Regions from separate parts of the Sphingomonas sp. NIC1 genome, predicted to be linked through region 2. Evidence: predicted binding sites of a transcription regulator. Region 2 holds the regulator's gene; each other region holds the start of a gene.
What was found. Region 2 encodes LexA, which represses DNA repair genes until DNA is damaged. Its sites were predicted from a motif close to GTTCCNCNCTTGTTCT; they were not measured.

Region 1 (3,712 bases), 1.6 Mb from region 2:
ACTGCGGCTGTAGCTGCCAGTGATATAGCCTTCGACGTTGTCGGCGATGCGGACGCTGACGCGGCCCTGCAGCGAGTAGCGCTCCTGCAGCGGCTGAATCTGGCGATACAGGTCGACCAGGTCGTACTTGCAGCCGGTGCCCTGCGCCGAACCGGTGGTGACGGCGAACGTGTCGCGCGCGCAGTTGGCTAGGCCCAGCGCGTCGTAGCGCGTGGTCAGCGGCGCGCCGACCTGGCCGGCGAGCGGGTTGTTAAGGTCGGTCTGGCGGACGCGCGTGACATAGGCGGTCGGGACGTTGACGGTCAGCGACTGGTCGGACGCGTTATTGTCCAGGCCGCCGATCGAGGTCAGGTCCTGCGTGTTGTATGGGAAGCCGCGGCTGTGGTTCGACACGCGGCCGTCGCGCTGATATTCGCCGTTCAGGTAGACGTTGAAGCCCTGGCGGTCATAATCGCCATAGCCCAGCGTCAGCTGCGCGCGCTGGTGGCTGGCATCGCCGCGCTCAGCGACGCCGCCCTCGACCAGGCCGTCGATGCCGGTGAAGTGCTTCTTCAGGATCACGTTGACGACGCCGCCGATCGCATCCGCGCCATAGGTCGACGATGCGCCGTCCTTCAGCACTTCGATCCGGTCGACCAAGCTGAACGGAATCGAGTTGAGGTCGACATAGGCGTTATGGCCGTCGTCGTTCAGCGGGAAATTGGCCGAGCGCAGCCCGTCGATCAGCACCAGCGTCGACGAGACGCCGAGGCCGCGCAGCGACACGGCCGAACCACCGGCCGAGAAGCCCGACTGGAAGCCGGTGCCGATCGAGCCCGCGCTGTCCGCCGAGATCGAACGGATCGCGTCCGACGCGGTGGTGATGCCTGCCTTGGCCAGCGTGTCGCTGGTCAGCACGGTGACCGGCGACGGGGTTTCGGTGTCGGTGCGACGGAACAGCGAACCGGTGACGACGATGTCGCTCGCCTTGTCCTGATCGCTCGCGCCCTGCGTCGTGGTCGGATCGGTCTGCTGATCCTTGATCTCGAGCTGCGCGGGCGTCTGCGTCGCGGTCTGCGCGAACGTCGGAGCGGCCCCCAGCACCAGCGCCAGCGGCGTCGCCGCGGCGAGCAGAGCCGCCTTGCGCGTCACATCGAATCGAGCGGTTTTCGTCACGTATATCCCCTTTGCAACGGCGCCGTTTTCGGTCGCCCCATGCGTCATCGATTTGGAATGTCAGTCTTCTGGACTGCGTGACGCTTGTGTGACTGTCTTGCTCGCGTAAAGCACGTACTACTGACCTATTTCCGCTTTCAGCAACGTTGCGTTGCAAAACAGCCACAGCGAGTGGTGCTATGTTGCGCGGAAGGCCCGGTCACCGACCCCAAGTTGCCGCGACTGGCGGAATGCGGAAATGCCACCCTCGCATCTCCGCCGCGCGGAGCGATGGCGCACACGGGCGCGCGGACTGATCGCTATCGCTCGCGGCGCTAAATGGACATCATCGCGGGTGCACCCTGGACGGTCCCGGCGCCATACAATCGGCCCATATGTCGGACGGACAGTGAGCGCCGCGCAAACCCCGCCGCGTCAGTCTTTCCGACCAAACAATCGCCCCAGCATCGCCTCCGCCGCCTTGCCCACCGCCTCGGCGATCGCCTGCGGATCGGGCTGGGTCTGCGTGCCCTGCGGCGGGACGGGCGGCACCGGGGGCACGGGCGGCACCGGTGCCTCGGGCGGGCGCGGCGCGTCCGGCTTGGCGGCGCGCTCGGTGCGTCCCTTGGCCAGCGCCGCGGTCGCCGCAGCCGCCGCCATCGTCAGCCCCGCCGCCAGCATCTCGCGCCCCTGCGGGCTGTTCGCCTTCTCCAGCAGCGCCCCGCCCACCTCGCGCACCTCCTTGGGCAGCTTCACGCCCAGCACTTCCTTCGGAAGCTTCGCCTTCTTGTGCTTCTTGCCCATCGCGCCTTCTCCTCGTGTGGCACAGACGTAAGACACCGCCGCCTTGCTTTCAATGTGGCTCGAAATCGCGCGCAAGCGTTCCTACCTGCCAGACTAGCATCAGAAACAGAACAGAAGTAGAACCCGCTTCATGCTGACCAAAATCTCCGTCCGCGGCGCGCGCGAGCACAATCTCAAGGACGTCGACGTCGACATCCCCCGCGACACGCTGACGGTCATCACCGGCCTGTCGGGGTCTGGCAAATCGAGCCTCGCCTTCGACACCATCTATGCCGAGGGGCAGCGTCGCTACGTCGAATCGCTGTCGGCCTATGCGCGCCAGTTCCTCGAGCTGATGCAGAAGCCCGACGTCGACCATATCGAGGGCCTGTCGCCCGCCATCTCGATCGAGCAGAAGACGACCTCGCGCAACCCGCGCTCCACCGTCGCGACCGTCACCGAAATCTACGATTACATGCGCCTGCTCTGGGCGCGCGTCGGCATCCCCTATTCGCCCGCCACCGGCGAGCCGATCGCCGCGCAGACGGTCAGCCAGATGGTCGACCGCGTCATGGCGCTGCCCGAGGGCACGCGCCTGTACCTGCTCGCCCCCGTCGTGCGCGGGCGGAAGGGCGAATATCGCAAGGAACTCGCCGAATGGCAGAAGGCGGGCTTCACCCGCGTCCGCATCGACGGCACGATCCATGAGATCGACGAAGCCCCCGCACTCGACAAGAAATACAAGCACGACATCGAGATCGTCGTCGACCGCCTCGTCGTCCGCGCCGATGCCGCCACGCGGCTGGCCGAAAGCTTCGAAACCGCGCTGAAGCTCGCCGACGGCCTCGCCTATATCGACCCGGCCGATCCCGTCGAACCGCACACCCCCAAGTCCGAAGTCCTCGGCGACAACGCGCCCGCCGGCCGCATCGTGTTCAGCGAAAAGTTCGCCTGCCCGATCAGCGGCTTCACCATCGCGGAGATCGAGCCGCGCCTGTTCAGCTTCAACGCCCCCCAGGGCGCCTGCCCGGCGTGCGACGGCCTCGGCGAAAAGCTGCTGTTCGACGAAGACCTCGTCGTCCCCAATCACGACCTCAGCATCAAGAAGGGCGCCGTCGTCCCCTGGGCGAAGTCCAACCCGCCCAGCCCCTATTACATGCAGGTCCTCGGCTCCCTCGCGCGCGAATATAAATTCGACCTCGATACGCCGTGGAAGGACCTGCATCCCGAAACGCAGGACGTCATCCTGTTCGGCACCAAGGGCAAGGCGGTCACGCTCACCTTCGTCGACGGCAAGAAGAGCTACGACGTCAAGAAACCGTTCGAGGGCGTGATCGGCAACCTCAACCGCCGCCTGCTCCAGACCGAGAGCGCGTGGATGCGCGAGGAGCTGGGCAAATACCAGTCGTCGCGCCCGTGCGAGGTCTGCCACGGCGCGCGCCTCAAGCCCGAAGCGCTCGCGGTCAAGATCGCGCATACGGACATCGCCCACGCCACGCACCTCAGCGTGGTCGACGCGCTCGCCTTCTTCACCGATCTGCCCAACCATCTCGGCGACCAGCAGCGCGCGATCGCCGAACGCATCCTGAAGGAGATCGTCGAGCGCCTGGGCTTCCTCAACAATGTCGGCCTCGATTACCTCAACCTCGATCGCACGTCGGGCACGCTGTCGGGCGGCGAGAGCCAGCGTATCCGCCTGGCGTCGCAGATCGGCAGCGGCCTGTCGGGCGTGCTGTACGTCCTCGACGAACCCAGCATCGGCCTGCACCAGCGCGACAACGACATGCTGCTCGCG
Region 2 (3,712 bases):
CTGCGCTCACCGCCACCGACGGCAAGACCGGCGTCGAGATGGAGGCGCTGACCGCCGTGTCGGTCGCGCTGCTCACCATCTACGACATGGCGAAGGCGATGGACCGCGCGATGACGATCTCGGACATCCGCCTGCTCGAAAAGGCCGGCGGCGCGTCGGGCGACTGGCGCGCCTGACGCCATGGCGCTGCTCCCGATCGACGAAGCCCAGGCGCGGCTGTTCGCGCACGCCCCGCCAGTCGGGACCGAAACCGTGCCGCTCGCCGCCGCCGCCGGCCGCTGGGCGGCGGACGACATCGCCGCCCGCCGCACCCAGCCCGCCGCCGACCTGTCGGCGATGGACGGCTATGCGATCCGCTTCGCCGATCTGCCCGGACCCTGGACGCTGATCGGCGAAAGCGCCGCCGGTCGCCCCTTTACCGGCACCGTCGGGCCGGGCGAAACGGTACGCATCTTCACCGGCGCGGCCATGCCCGCCGGCGCCGACACGGTGATGGTGCAGGAAGAGGTGGGCGCGGACGGCACCACGATCCACCTGACTGGCGAAGGCCCGGCAACGCTCGGCCGCAACACCCGCCGCCGCGGCCTCGACTTTCACGCTTGGGATCGCCTGATCGCGCGGGGCGAGCGGCTGACGCCCGCGCGCATCGCCGTCGCCGCGACCGGCGGCATCGGCACGATCGCGGTCCACCGCCGAGTGCGCGTCGCCATCTGCGCGACGGGCGACGAACTGGTCGATCCGGGCACCGGCGGCGACCCTAGCGCGCTGCCCGAATCGAACCGCGCAATGCTGGCGGCGATGCTCGCCGACCTGCCGATCGAGCTGATCGACCTCGGCATCCTGCCCGATGACCTCGATCGCCTGCGCGACGCGTTCGGACGCGTCGACGCCGATCTGCTCGTCACCACCGGCGGCGCGTCCGTCGGCGACCACGATCTCGTGCGGCCGGCACTGGAGGCGGCGGGCGGCGTCATCGATTTCTGGCGGATCGCACTGCGGCCGGGCAAGCCGATGATGGCGGGACGGCGTGGCGCGATGCAGGTGCTGGGCCTGCCGGGCAACCCGGTATCCGCCTTCGTTACCGCCCTACTCTTCGTCAAACCATTGATCGCGCACCTGTCCGGCGCTGCGAACCCGCTGCCGCGCAGCACGATGGCGATCCTGGGCGAAGATTTGCCGGCCAACGGCCCGCGCACCGATTATTTGCGCGCCGAACTGCGCGACGGCCGCGCCTTTGCCTCGACCATTCAGGACAGTTCGATGCTGCTAACGCTGGCGCGCTCGCATTGCCTGATCGTGCGGCCGGTCGGTGCCCCCGTCGCGCGCGCGGGCGACTCGGCGGAAATCCTCGTCATCGCTTGACGCCCCACGAATTGTTCCCTAGAAGTTCCGCGTCTGTTCTGACGGGGAAGGACCGCTTATGCTCACGCGCAAGCAGCACGAGCTTGTATGCTTCATCAACGACCGGCTCGAGGAGACGGGCATCTCGCCGTCGTTCGAGGAGATGAAGGACGCGCTCGACCTAAAGTCCAAGTCCGGCGTCCACCGCCTGATCAGCGCGCTCGAGGAACGCAACTTCATCCGCCGCCTGCCCAACCGCGCGCGTGCGCTGGAAGTGCTGCGCATGCCGGAACGCTCCGAACGCAAGGCGCCGGAAACGCCCGCTCCCGCTGCGCCGCCGAGCCCGCCGGCTACGGGCAACGTGCGTCCCGCCCCCCCGCCCGCGAACGACGTCGTCGAAATCCCGCTGCACGGCCGGATCGCAGCCGGCGTGCCGATCGAGGCGTTCGAAGGCAGTTCGATGCTCGCCGTCCCCGCGGCCTTGCTCGGCACCGGCGAACATTATGCGCTGGAAGTGTCCGGCGATTCGATGGTCGAAGCCGGCATTCTCGACGGCGACTATGCGCTGATCCGCCGCACCGACATCGCCCGCGATGGCGAGATCGTCGTTGCGTTGATCGAGGATAGCGAGGCGACGCTCAAATATTTCCGTCGCGAAGGCGCGATGATCCGTCTCGATCCCGCCAACCGCGCCTATGAGCCGCAGCGCTACGTTCCCTCGCACGTCCGCGTGCAGGGCAAGTTGTCGGGTATCCTGCGCCGCTACGACTGACACGATCCCGGCGTGGTGGCGCGCCGCAACATACGATCGTCCGTGAGACTTTTGTGACTTTCCAAACGGCGCCTTCAGCCTTCCGTCGAGGGTAGGGCATCTCGGCTTCCCGCTCATTGGGTGGCTGAAAGTCCTTTAATATCAGATGTTCAGACAGGGGCATCATTGCGAGCGTAGCGAAGCAATGAAGGATCGACCCGAACTCCATGCCGCTACGGGAAGCAGCGCCCCGTCGCAAAGGCTCAGACCGAGACCAGCGCGCAGACTGGGGTCATCGCGGAGGCATGGCCGTCGGGATATCGTCCGGCCGAGGCGGGGCGACCTTGGCTCCCACCAGCCACGGATGCCGATCCCCTGGCTGCGTCACGGTCCGCACACACCCGCTCGCCAGGGTCAGCATGACGCCGCCGGTCCGCCGCAGCACGGGCGCGTCTAGCCGCAGCCAGCGCGGCCGGCACGCCCGCGGCAGCCGCCGGTCGCTCACCACGACGTCCGCCCTCCCGCAGGCCGCGACCACATCCCGCCATGCCAATTGGTAGCCGCTGCGGGTGGCCAGGACGCGGAACGACTGCCCTCCCCCGTCCCGCAGGACCGCCACGCACGCATCGCGGCTGCACCGCGCCTCCGGCAGATCGTCGAGCAGCCAAGGCTCGCCATCGGTCCCGCCATTTTCGGCAAGCATCGCCCGCGTATAGTCCCCGGCGCGATCGCGCAGCAGCGCCAGCCGACCGCCCACCCGAATCGCCATATGCCGCCCGTCCCCCGTCACCAGCAGATCGGGCGGCGGGGTCGACGCCGCCCAGACGGCACCGGCGACGATCGGCAGCACGCCGACCAAGCGTACGGGCGTACTCCACAGCGCCAGCCACAGCCCACCGGCGATCATCGACAGAAACGCCCCCAGCGGCATCGACGGCACCGCCAGCGACGCGCCCGGCGCATCCGCCACCACATGCGCCAGCCACAGCAGCCCGCGCAGCGCCCCATCGGTCAACCACCACACAGGCCCGCCCAGCCCGACCGTGTCCAGCACCAACGCGCCCGCCTCCAGCGGCATGACGACGAACGTCGTCAGCGGGATGGCGACGATATTGGCGGCAGCCCCGTACAGGCCCGCCTTGTGAAAGTGATAGACCGCGATCGGCATCAGCGCCGCCTCCACCACCACGCCCGTCAGCAACAGCGACCCGAGCCCGCGTACCAGACGGCGTGCGCGCGCTTCCTCCCGCGGCTCGAACCACCCGCGCACCCTTGGATGCTCGTGCAGCGCAACGATCGCCACGATCGCGGCGAACGACAGCTGGAAGCTCGGCCCGACCAGCGCTTCTGGCCGCACCGCCAGCACGACCATCGCGCCCGCCGCAACCAGCCGCAGCGTCATCGCCTCCCGCCCCATCGCCAGCGCCGCCAGCACCAGCAGCGCGGCGACGCACGATCGGATCGTGGGAACCTGGGATCCGGTGAGCAACGTATAGCCGATGGCGGCCAACGCCCCCATCCCAGCAGCGACCAACGGCAACCGGACGCGAATGGCGAGCCACGGCCACAGCGCGAGTAGTCGCAACGTCACGAACATCGTCGCCGCCACCGCCGCGGTGA
Region 3 (3,712 bases), 590 kb from region 2:
GAACAGCTTCAGCATCGCGACGATCGCCACCCAGGCGAACATCGACAACACCTCCGCGACGAATCCCCGCCGCGCGCCGAGCAGCGCCGCGCCCCCGACGAGCAGCAGGACGATGATATCGAGTGCGGTAAGACCCATAGACCCTCGGGAATAAGGACGCGGAACGCCCGCGGCTAGTCCTGCATCGGATGAAGTGTGATGCGTGGCGGAGAACGGGACGCCGCTACGCCGCGAGCGCCGTCCGTGACGTTTTATCGCGGCCCTACCCAATTGCCACGACATGCGTGTGGCGCCCGGCGTTTGCCGCCCCGCCTTCCCCACCCACCGCCGTCATTCCCGCGCAGGCGGGAATCCAGATGCGCTACCGTTAGCGAGAGAGCCGCAACGTCAGAGGTTATGGATTCCCGCCTGCGCGGGAATGACGGCGGTGACGGGACGACGGCAGAAACGAGCCATGGGCGGAGCAAGACAACCGCCCCGCCTCTCCCTGCGAACCCGCCGAAGCCCCTCACCCCCGCCCCAGCATATGATCCACGAACTGCCCCAGCGTCCGGAACCCCGTCAGCCGCAATGCGCTGTCGTCCTTGGCCAGCGCGATCGGCACCATCGCGCGTTCGAAGCCGAGCTTCCCCGCCTCCTTCAGCCGCAGCGCGCCATGCGCCACCGGGCGCAGCTCGCCCGACAGCGCGACCTCGCCGAACGCCACCGCATCGACCGGCACCGGCCGCTCGGACAGCGCCGACACCAGCGCCGCCGCGACCGCCATGTCCGCCGCCGGGTCCTGCACGCGATAGCCGCCCGCAATGTTCAGATAGACTTCCGCCGTCGCAAAGCTCAGACCACACCGCGCCTCCAGCACCGCCAGGATCATAGCCAGCCGCCCGCTGTCCCAGCCGACCACCGCACGCCGCGGCGTCGCACCGCTGGCGAGGCGCACGACCAGCGCCTGGATCTCCACCAGCACCGGCCGCGTCCCCTCCAGCGCCGGGAACACAGTCGTCCCGCTCACCCCCTCATCGCGCTGCGTCAGGAACAGCGCCGACGGATTGGCGACTTCGGCCAGCCCCTCGCTCTGCATCGAGAACACGCCGATCTCGTCCGTTCCACCGAAGCGGTTCTTGATCGACCGCAGGATGCGATACTGGTGGCTGCGTTCTCCTTCGAAGCTCAGCACCGTGTCGACCATATGTTCCAGCACGCGCGGCCCCGCGATCGACCCGTCTTTAGTGACATGGCCGACGAGCACCAGCGCGGTCCCGCGTTCCTTGGCGAAGCGGATCAGTTCCTGCGCCGATGCGCGCACCTGACTGACCGTGCCCGGCGCGCCCTCGATCAGGTCGCTGTGCATCGTCTGGATCGAATCGATCACCAGCAATGCCGGCGGCGCGCCGATCGACAGCGTCGTCAGGATATCGCGTACTGAGGTCGCCGCGGCGAGCTGCACCGGCGCGCTTCCCAGACCCAGCCGCCGCGCGCGCAGCCGGACCTGGTCCGCCGCTTCTTCGCCCGACACATAAGCGACCGACCGCCCGGCCAGCGCGAACTTCGCCGCCGCCTGCAGCAGCAATGTCGACTTGCCGATCCCCGGATCGCCACCGATCAGCGTCGCCGACCCTTCGACGAAGCCGCCACCCAGTGCCCGGTCCAGCTCGGCGATTCCCGTCGCCATCCGTTCGGGCAGCGCGATCTCGGCATCCAGCCCGACCAGCTGCACCGTCCGCCCACCGGTGTGCAGATTATGCTTGGCCTGGAACGGCGTAACGACCGCACCCGCCTCTTCGACCAGCGTATTCCATTCAGCGCAATCGCCGCACTGCCCCGCCCAGCGATGCGACACCGATCCGCACGCCTGGCACACATATCGTTTCTGCGGTTTCGCCATGGCGACGGGTGTAGCGGAATGAGAACGATAAGGGAACAGATTTTGGGTCTGCGCTCGCTTCGCATCCCCCGTCACCCCGGACTAGTTCCGGGGTCCACTTATCCGCACGGGGGAGTCCCGAGCCTCCAGCCGTCCCCCTGCCGCCCGGTGGACCCCGGAACCAGTCCGGGGTGACGGAGTGGATGAGGCAACCGCACGCGCGACAAGACCAACCGTCGACAACCACCCCCAAGCGACATAGTCACGCCGCAATCGCAACGCTATGGCCGGCGCCATCATGCACCCGTCGGACCTTCGTGTCGCGCTCTTCAGCGGCAATTACAATTACACCCGCGACGGCGCCAACCAGGCGCTGAACCTGCTCGTGCGCCACTTGCTCGACCGCGGCGTGCAGGTCCGCGTCTATTCGCCGACGATCGATCCGCCCGCCTTCCCGCCGACCGGCGACCTCGTGTCGGTGCCGGCGATCCCGATGCCCGGCGGCCGCGCCGAATATCGCCTGGGCCGCTATCTGCCCAAAGCGACGCGTGAGGATCTGGAGGCGTTCGCGCCCAACATCGTCCACGTCTCCGCGCCCGAATTCCTCAATCACGGTGCGGTCACCTGGGCACGCCGCCACGGCGTGCCCTCGGTCGCGTCGTTCCACACGCGCTTCGAAACCTATTTCCGCTATTATCGGATCGGCTTCATCGAACCAATGATCAAGGCGATCATGACGCGCTTCTACAACCGCGTCGATCGCGTCATGCCGCCCAGCCCCAGCATGGGCGAAGCGCTTCGCGAATGGGGCGTCACGACACCGATCACCATCTGGTCACGCGGCATCGATCACGATCGCTTCACGCCGGACCGGCGCGATTGTGCCTGGCGCCGCAGCCTCGGCATCGCCGATCATGAGGTCGCGATCGGCTTCCTCGGCCGGCTGGTGAAGGAAAAGGGCCTCGACGTCTTTGCCGAGGTGGTGAAAGAGCTCACCCGCCGCGGCGTGCCGCACAAGGTGCTCGTCGTCGGCAAGGGCCCGGCGGAAGACTGGTTCGCGCAACAAGCCCCGCACGCGATCTTCGTCGGCTTCCAGTCGGGCGACGACCTCGGGCGCGCGGTCGCGTCGATGGACGTCTTCTTCAACCCCTCGATCACCGAAACCTTCGGCAACGTCACCACCGAAGCCATGGCCGCCGGCGTCCCCGTCGTCGCGGCGCGCGCCACCGGCGCGGTCGATCTTGTGGAGGACGGCGTCACCGGCTTCCTCGTCGATCCGAAAGACATTGCGGGCTATGCCGACGCCATCGAACGCATCGTCGCCAACCCCGCGCTGAAGGCCAGCATGGGCGAAGCCGGCCACGCCAAGGCCGCGCAATACCGCTGGGACACGGCGAACCAGGCGGTGCTCGACACGTACCTGGAACTGCACGACGGACAGTCCGCCGCTCGCTAGGCGCCGCATCCCGCCGCAGCTCTTGTCGTGTCCTAGCGGGCGGACGCCCTGAAGGGGCCCCTACACCAATCCCAGAAGACCCGTCACCCCGGACTTGGTCCGGGGTGACGATGGGATCGCGTGCTGGCAGCGACGAACCCCCCGCTAACGCCCTGCCAGCGCACGTATACCGTCCGCGCCCCCACCCACACACGTCATTCCCGCGAAGGCGGGAATCCAGACACGCTAACGTCTGCGATGGAAGCGAAACGTCAGAGGTTATGGATTCCCGCCTCCGCGGGAATGACGGACGGTAGGATTTAAAGGCCTGCGCCGTCTCTTCGATCGGAGAGACAGCGACACCCGCCCCACTCTTTCTGCCCGCGCCTCCGCGTCACCCGATCTTCTTTCTACGT
Region 4 (3,712 bases), 740 kb from region 2:
GTGCCTGTTCGTCGAACAGGACGGCGCGGCATTGGATGCGCTCAAGGCCAACCTCGCCAAGCTCGGCACGCGCGGCGACGTGCGCAGCGGGTCGGTGATGGCGCTGGGGCCGGCGCGCGCGCCGCTCGACCTCATCATGATGGACCCGCCCTACGGCACCGGTGCAGGCTTGGTAGCCTTGGATAAATTGGCGCGGCTGGGCTGGACGAACGCCGCGACCTGGGTCAGCATAGAGACCGCACGCGACGAGGCGGTCGAGGTCGCCGGGTTCGCCATCGACACCAGCCGCGTGCATGGGAAGGCCCGTGTGACACTCTTGCGGGCCGCCTGATCGCAACAGGAGGGAGCCATGGCGACGCAGTTCATTCCCCACCATTACGATGCCCCGCGACGCTCGGGGCCGCAGGCGGTGGTCGGATGGGTGCATCATCCCTTGCCCAAGGGCATCGAGCTGGAGGTGCAGACGACGCCGTCCGCACAGGCGCTCGACAATCAGCAGATCGCGACGACGCGGCTGGTGCTGAGCCGCAACCAGGCGCTGCTGCTCGCCAGCTTCCTGCTCAACGCCACCGGCTATTCCGAGGCCGACGTTCCGAAACGCAGCGTGTCGCGCTGGCCGCGCTGGTTCAGTCGGCGGTCCTGATCCGCGGCAACAGTGCGAGGCCGGCGAGGCTTACGAGGCCCGCCGCGACCAGATACAGCCCGATCCACCACAGCCCCCGCGCGGCCAGTGCCTGTGCCGCGATCGGCGCGAGCGCCCCGCCCAGGATGCCGCCGACGTTGAACGTCATCGACACGCCGGTGTAGCGCACGCCCGCCGGAAACAGCGTCGGCAGCCAGCCGCCGAGCGGGCCATAGGCAAAGCCCATCACGAACAAGGCAAAGGCCAGCCACGCGAACACCACGAACAGCGATCCGGCACCCAGCATCGGCCCCATCAGCGCGCCGGCGACGATACAGCCCAGAAAGCCGATCACCAGCATCCGCTCCGCCCCCGTACGGTCCGCCAGCACGCTCGCGACGATCACGCCCGCGGCGAGAAACAGGATCGCGACCAGCTCGACGCCGAGCAGCGCCGTCTTGTCATAGCCCAGCGTCGTCGTGCCGTAGCTCAGCGTAAAGGCGGTCGCGAGGTAGAAGAGCGCGAAGCACGCCACCACCCCGCCGGTGCCGGCCAGCAGCGCGCGGCCATGACCGGCGAACAGCGTCGCGAGCGGCACCTTGGGCAGCGCTTCGGCCTTGGCCGCCTCGACGAAGGCGGGCGTCTCGGTCAGCTTCAGCCGGATCCAGAGGCCGAGCGCGACCAGCACTGCGCTCACCAGGAACGGCAGGCGCCACCCCCAGGCGCGGAACTGCCCGTCGCTCAGCATCAACCCCAGCAGCAGGAACAATCCGTTCGCCAGGATGAAGCCGACCGGCGCCCCCAGCGGCGGGAACATGCCCCAGGTGTTGCGCCGATGCGGCGGTGCGTTCTCGACCGCGAGCAGCGCGGCGCCGCCCCATTCGCCGCCCAGCCCGAGCCCCTGCCCCAATCGCATCAGGCACAACAGCAGCGGCGCCCAGATGCCGAATTGTCGATAGGTCGGCAGGAAGGCGATCGCGACCGTCGATCCGCCCATCAGCAACAGGCTGGCGACCAGGGTCGACTTGCGCCCGATCCGGTCGCCGAAATGCCCGAACACCGCCGCACCGATCGGCCGCGCGAAGAAGGCCACGGCGAAACTCGCGAAGCTCATCATCTGCCGCGCCGACGCACTTTCCCCCGGAAAGAACAGCGCCGGAAACACCAGCGCCGCGGCGGTGGCGTAAATGTAGAAATCGTAGAATTCCACCGCCGTGCCGACGAGGCTCGCGGTCAGAATCCGGCGCGGCGAGGCTGGCGTGCCGGCGGCGTCTGGGACTGTGGCGGCAGGGGATTGGCTCATGCCGCCCTTCTAACCCCCAAATAAAGGCATCTGGCAACAAAGTTGCCATCCCTTCGCAACATTCGGCCGCTAGCGGGGTGCCACCGCGACTCCCCTCCCCCTGTGGGTCGCGATGTATCGGTCGCCTTTCTGTCGACTGGTGCTCCCTGAACTACGGGGCGGCCGCACCGGTGGCTGCCCCGATTTTTCCGGGCTTGCCGCGCTCGCAGCTTGCCGAGCCAAGCGCCGTTCCCTACCTGTTCGCCGGTGACCGACACCGCCTCCCCCGCCGCCCTGCAGGATCCGCCGTATCTCAAGGGGTTGAACCCACCGCAGCGCGACGCGGTGCTCACCACCGAAGGCCCGGTGCTGATGCTGGCCGGCGCGGGTACGGGCAAGACCGCGGCGCTGACCGCGCGGCTCGCGCATCTGCTGTGGACGCGCAAGGCGTGGCCGTCCGAAATTCTCGCCGTCACCTTCACCAACAAGGCCGCGCGCGAAATGCGCGAGCGCGTCGGCCGGATGGTCGGCGACGCGGTGGAGGGCATGCCGTGGCTCGGCACCTTCCACGCGATCGGCGCCAAGATGCTCCGCCGCCATGCCGAGCTGGTCGGGTTGCAGTCGAACTTCACGATCCTCGACACCGACGATCAGCTGCGGCTGCTCAAGCAACTGATTGTTGCTGCCGACATCGACGAAAAGCGCTTCCCCGCGCGCAGCCTCGCCGGCCTGATCGACGATTGGAAGAACAGGGGCCTGGTCCCCGCCGATATCGATGCCGGCGAGAGCGAACGCTACGCCAACGGGCGCGGCGGCGAACTGTACGCGCAATATCAGGCGCGGCTGCGCAGCGTGAACGCCTGCGACTTCGGCGACCTGCTACTCCACATGCTCACCATCCTGAAGACGCATGCCGACGTGCTGCGCACCTATCAGGAGCGCTTCAAATACATCATGGTGGACGAATATCAGGACACCAACATCGTCCAGTATCTCTGGCTGCGGCTGCTGGCGCAGACGCGCAAGAACATCGCCTGTGTCGGCGACGATGATCAGTCCATCTATTCGTGGCGCGGCGCGCAGGTCGAAAACATCCTGAAGTTCGAGAAGGATTTTCCCGGCGCCAAGGTGATCCGCCTCGAACAGAATTACCGGTCGACGCCCCACATCCTCGGCGCCGCATCTGGCGTGATCGCGCATAACGGCGGGCGGCTCGGCAAGACGCTGTGGACCGAACTCGATGTGGGCGAAAAGGTCCGCGTACTGGGGGTGTGGGACGGGCCCGAAGAAGCCCGCCGGGTTAGCGACGAGATCGAGGCGGCGCAGCGGAACGGCACCCCGCTCGACCATATCGCCATCCTCGTCCGCGCGCAGCACCAGACGCGCGAGTTCGAAGACCGCTTCATCTCGATCGGCATGCCGTACCGCATCGTCGGCGGCTATCGCTTCTACGAACGCGCCGAAATCCGCGACGCGCTTGCCTATCTCCGCATCGTCAACCAGCCGTCGGACGATCTGGCCTTCGAACGCATCGTCAACGTCCCCAAGCGCGGCCTTGGCGACAAGGCGATCGCCAAGATCCACCAGCTCGCCCGCGCCGAGGGCGTGCCGCTCACCATTGCCGCCGCGCGCATCCTCGACACCGACGAACTGACCCCGCAGGCGCGCCGCGCGCTCGGCAATTTCGTCGGCGACATCGCCCGCTGGCGCGACCGGGCACGCGACCTGCCGCATGCCGAACTCGCGCGGCAGATGCTCGACGAATCGGGCTATACCGCGATGTGGCAGGCCGAAAAGTCGGTCGAGGC

Region 1: the regulator LexA is predicted to act here: its motif matches at 2,046-2,061, upstream of uvrA (excinuclease ABC subunit UvrA).
Region 3: the regulator LexA is predicted to act here: its motif matches at 1,904-1,919, upstream of radA (DNA repair protein RadA).
Region 4: the regulator LexA is predicted to act here: its motif matches at 2,153-2,168, upstream of A7E77_RS13540 (ATP-dependent helicase).

The regions. Positions count from the first base shown of each region.
Region 1 covers NZ_CP015521.1:1,832,753-1,836,464, reverse strand. Annotated here, with positions in the region: gene A7E77_RS08875 (TonB-dependent receptor domain-containing protein) at 1-1,203, opposite strand, end outside; gene A7E77_RS08870 (hypothetical protein) at 1,570-1,938, opposite strand; gene uvrA (excinuclease ABC subunit UvrA) at 2,069-3,712, shown strand, end outside.
Region 2 covers NZ_CP015521.1:192,590-196,301, forward strand. Annotated here, with positions in the region: gene moaC (cyclic pyranopterin monophosphate synthase MoaC) at 1-176, shown strand, start outside; gene A7E77_RS01025 (molybdopterin molybdotransferase MoeA) at 181-1,362, shown strand; gene lexA (transcriptional repressor LexA) at 1,421-2,113, shown strand; gene A7E77_RS01035 (ComEC/Rec2 family competence protein) at 2,385-3,712, opposite strand, start outside.
Region 3 covers NZ_CP015521.1:3,008,483-3,012,194, reverse strand. Annotated here, with positions in the region: gene A7E77_RS14180 (CvpA family protein) at 1-138, opposite strand, end outside; gene radA (DNA repair protein RadA) at 509-1,882, opposite strand; gene A7E77_RS14170 (glycosyltransferase family 4 protein) at 2,160-3,317, shown strand.
Region 4 covers NZ_CP015521.1:2,864,677-2,868,388, reverse strand. Annotated here, with positions in the region: gene rsmD (16S rRNA (guanine(966)-N(2))-methyltransferase RsmD) at 1-331, shown strand, start outside; gene A7E77_RS13550 (hypothetical protein) at 350-643, shown strand; gene A7E77_RS13545 (MFS transporter) at 627-1,925, opposite strand; gene A7E77_RS13540 (ATP-dependent helicase) at 2,172-3,712, shown strand, end outside.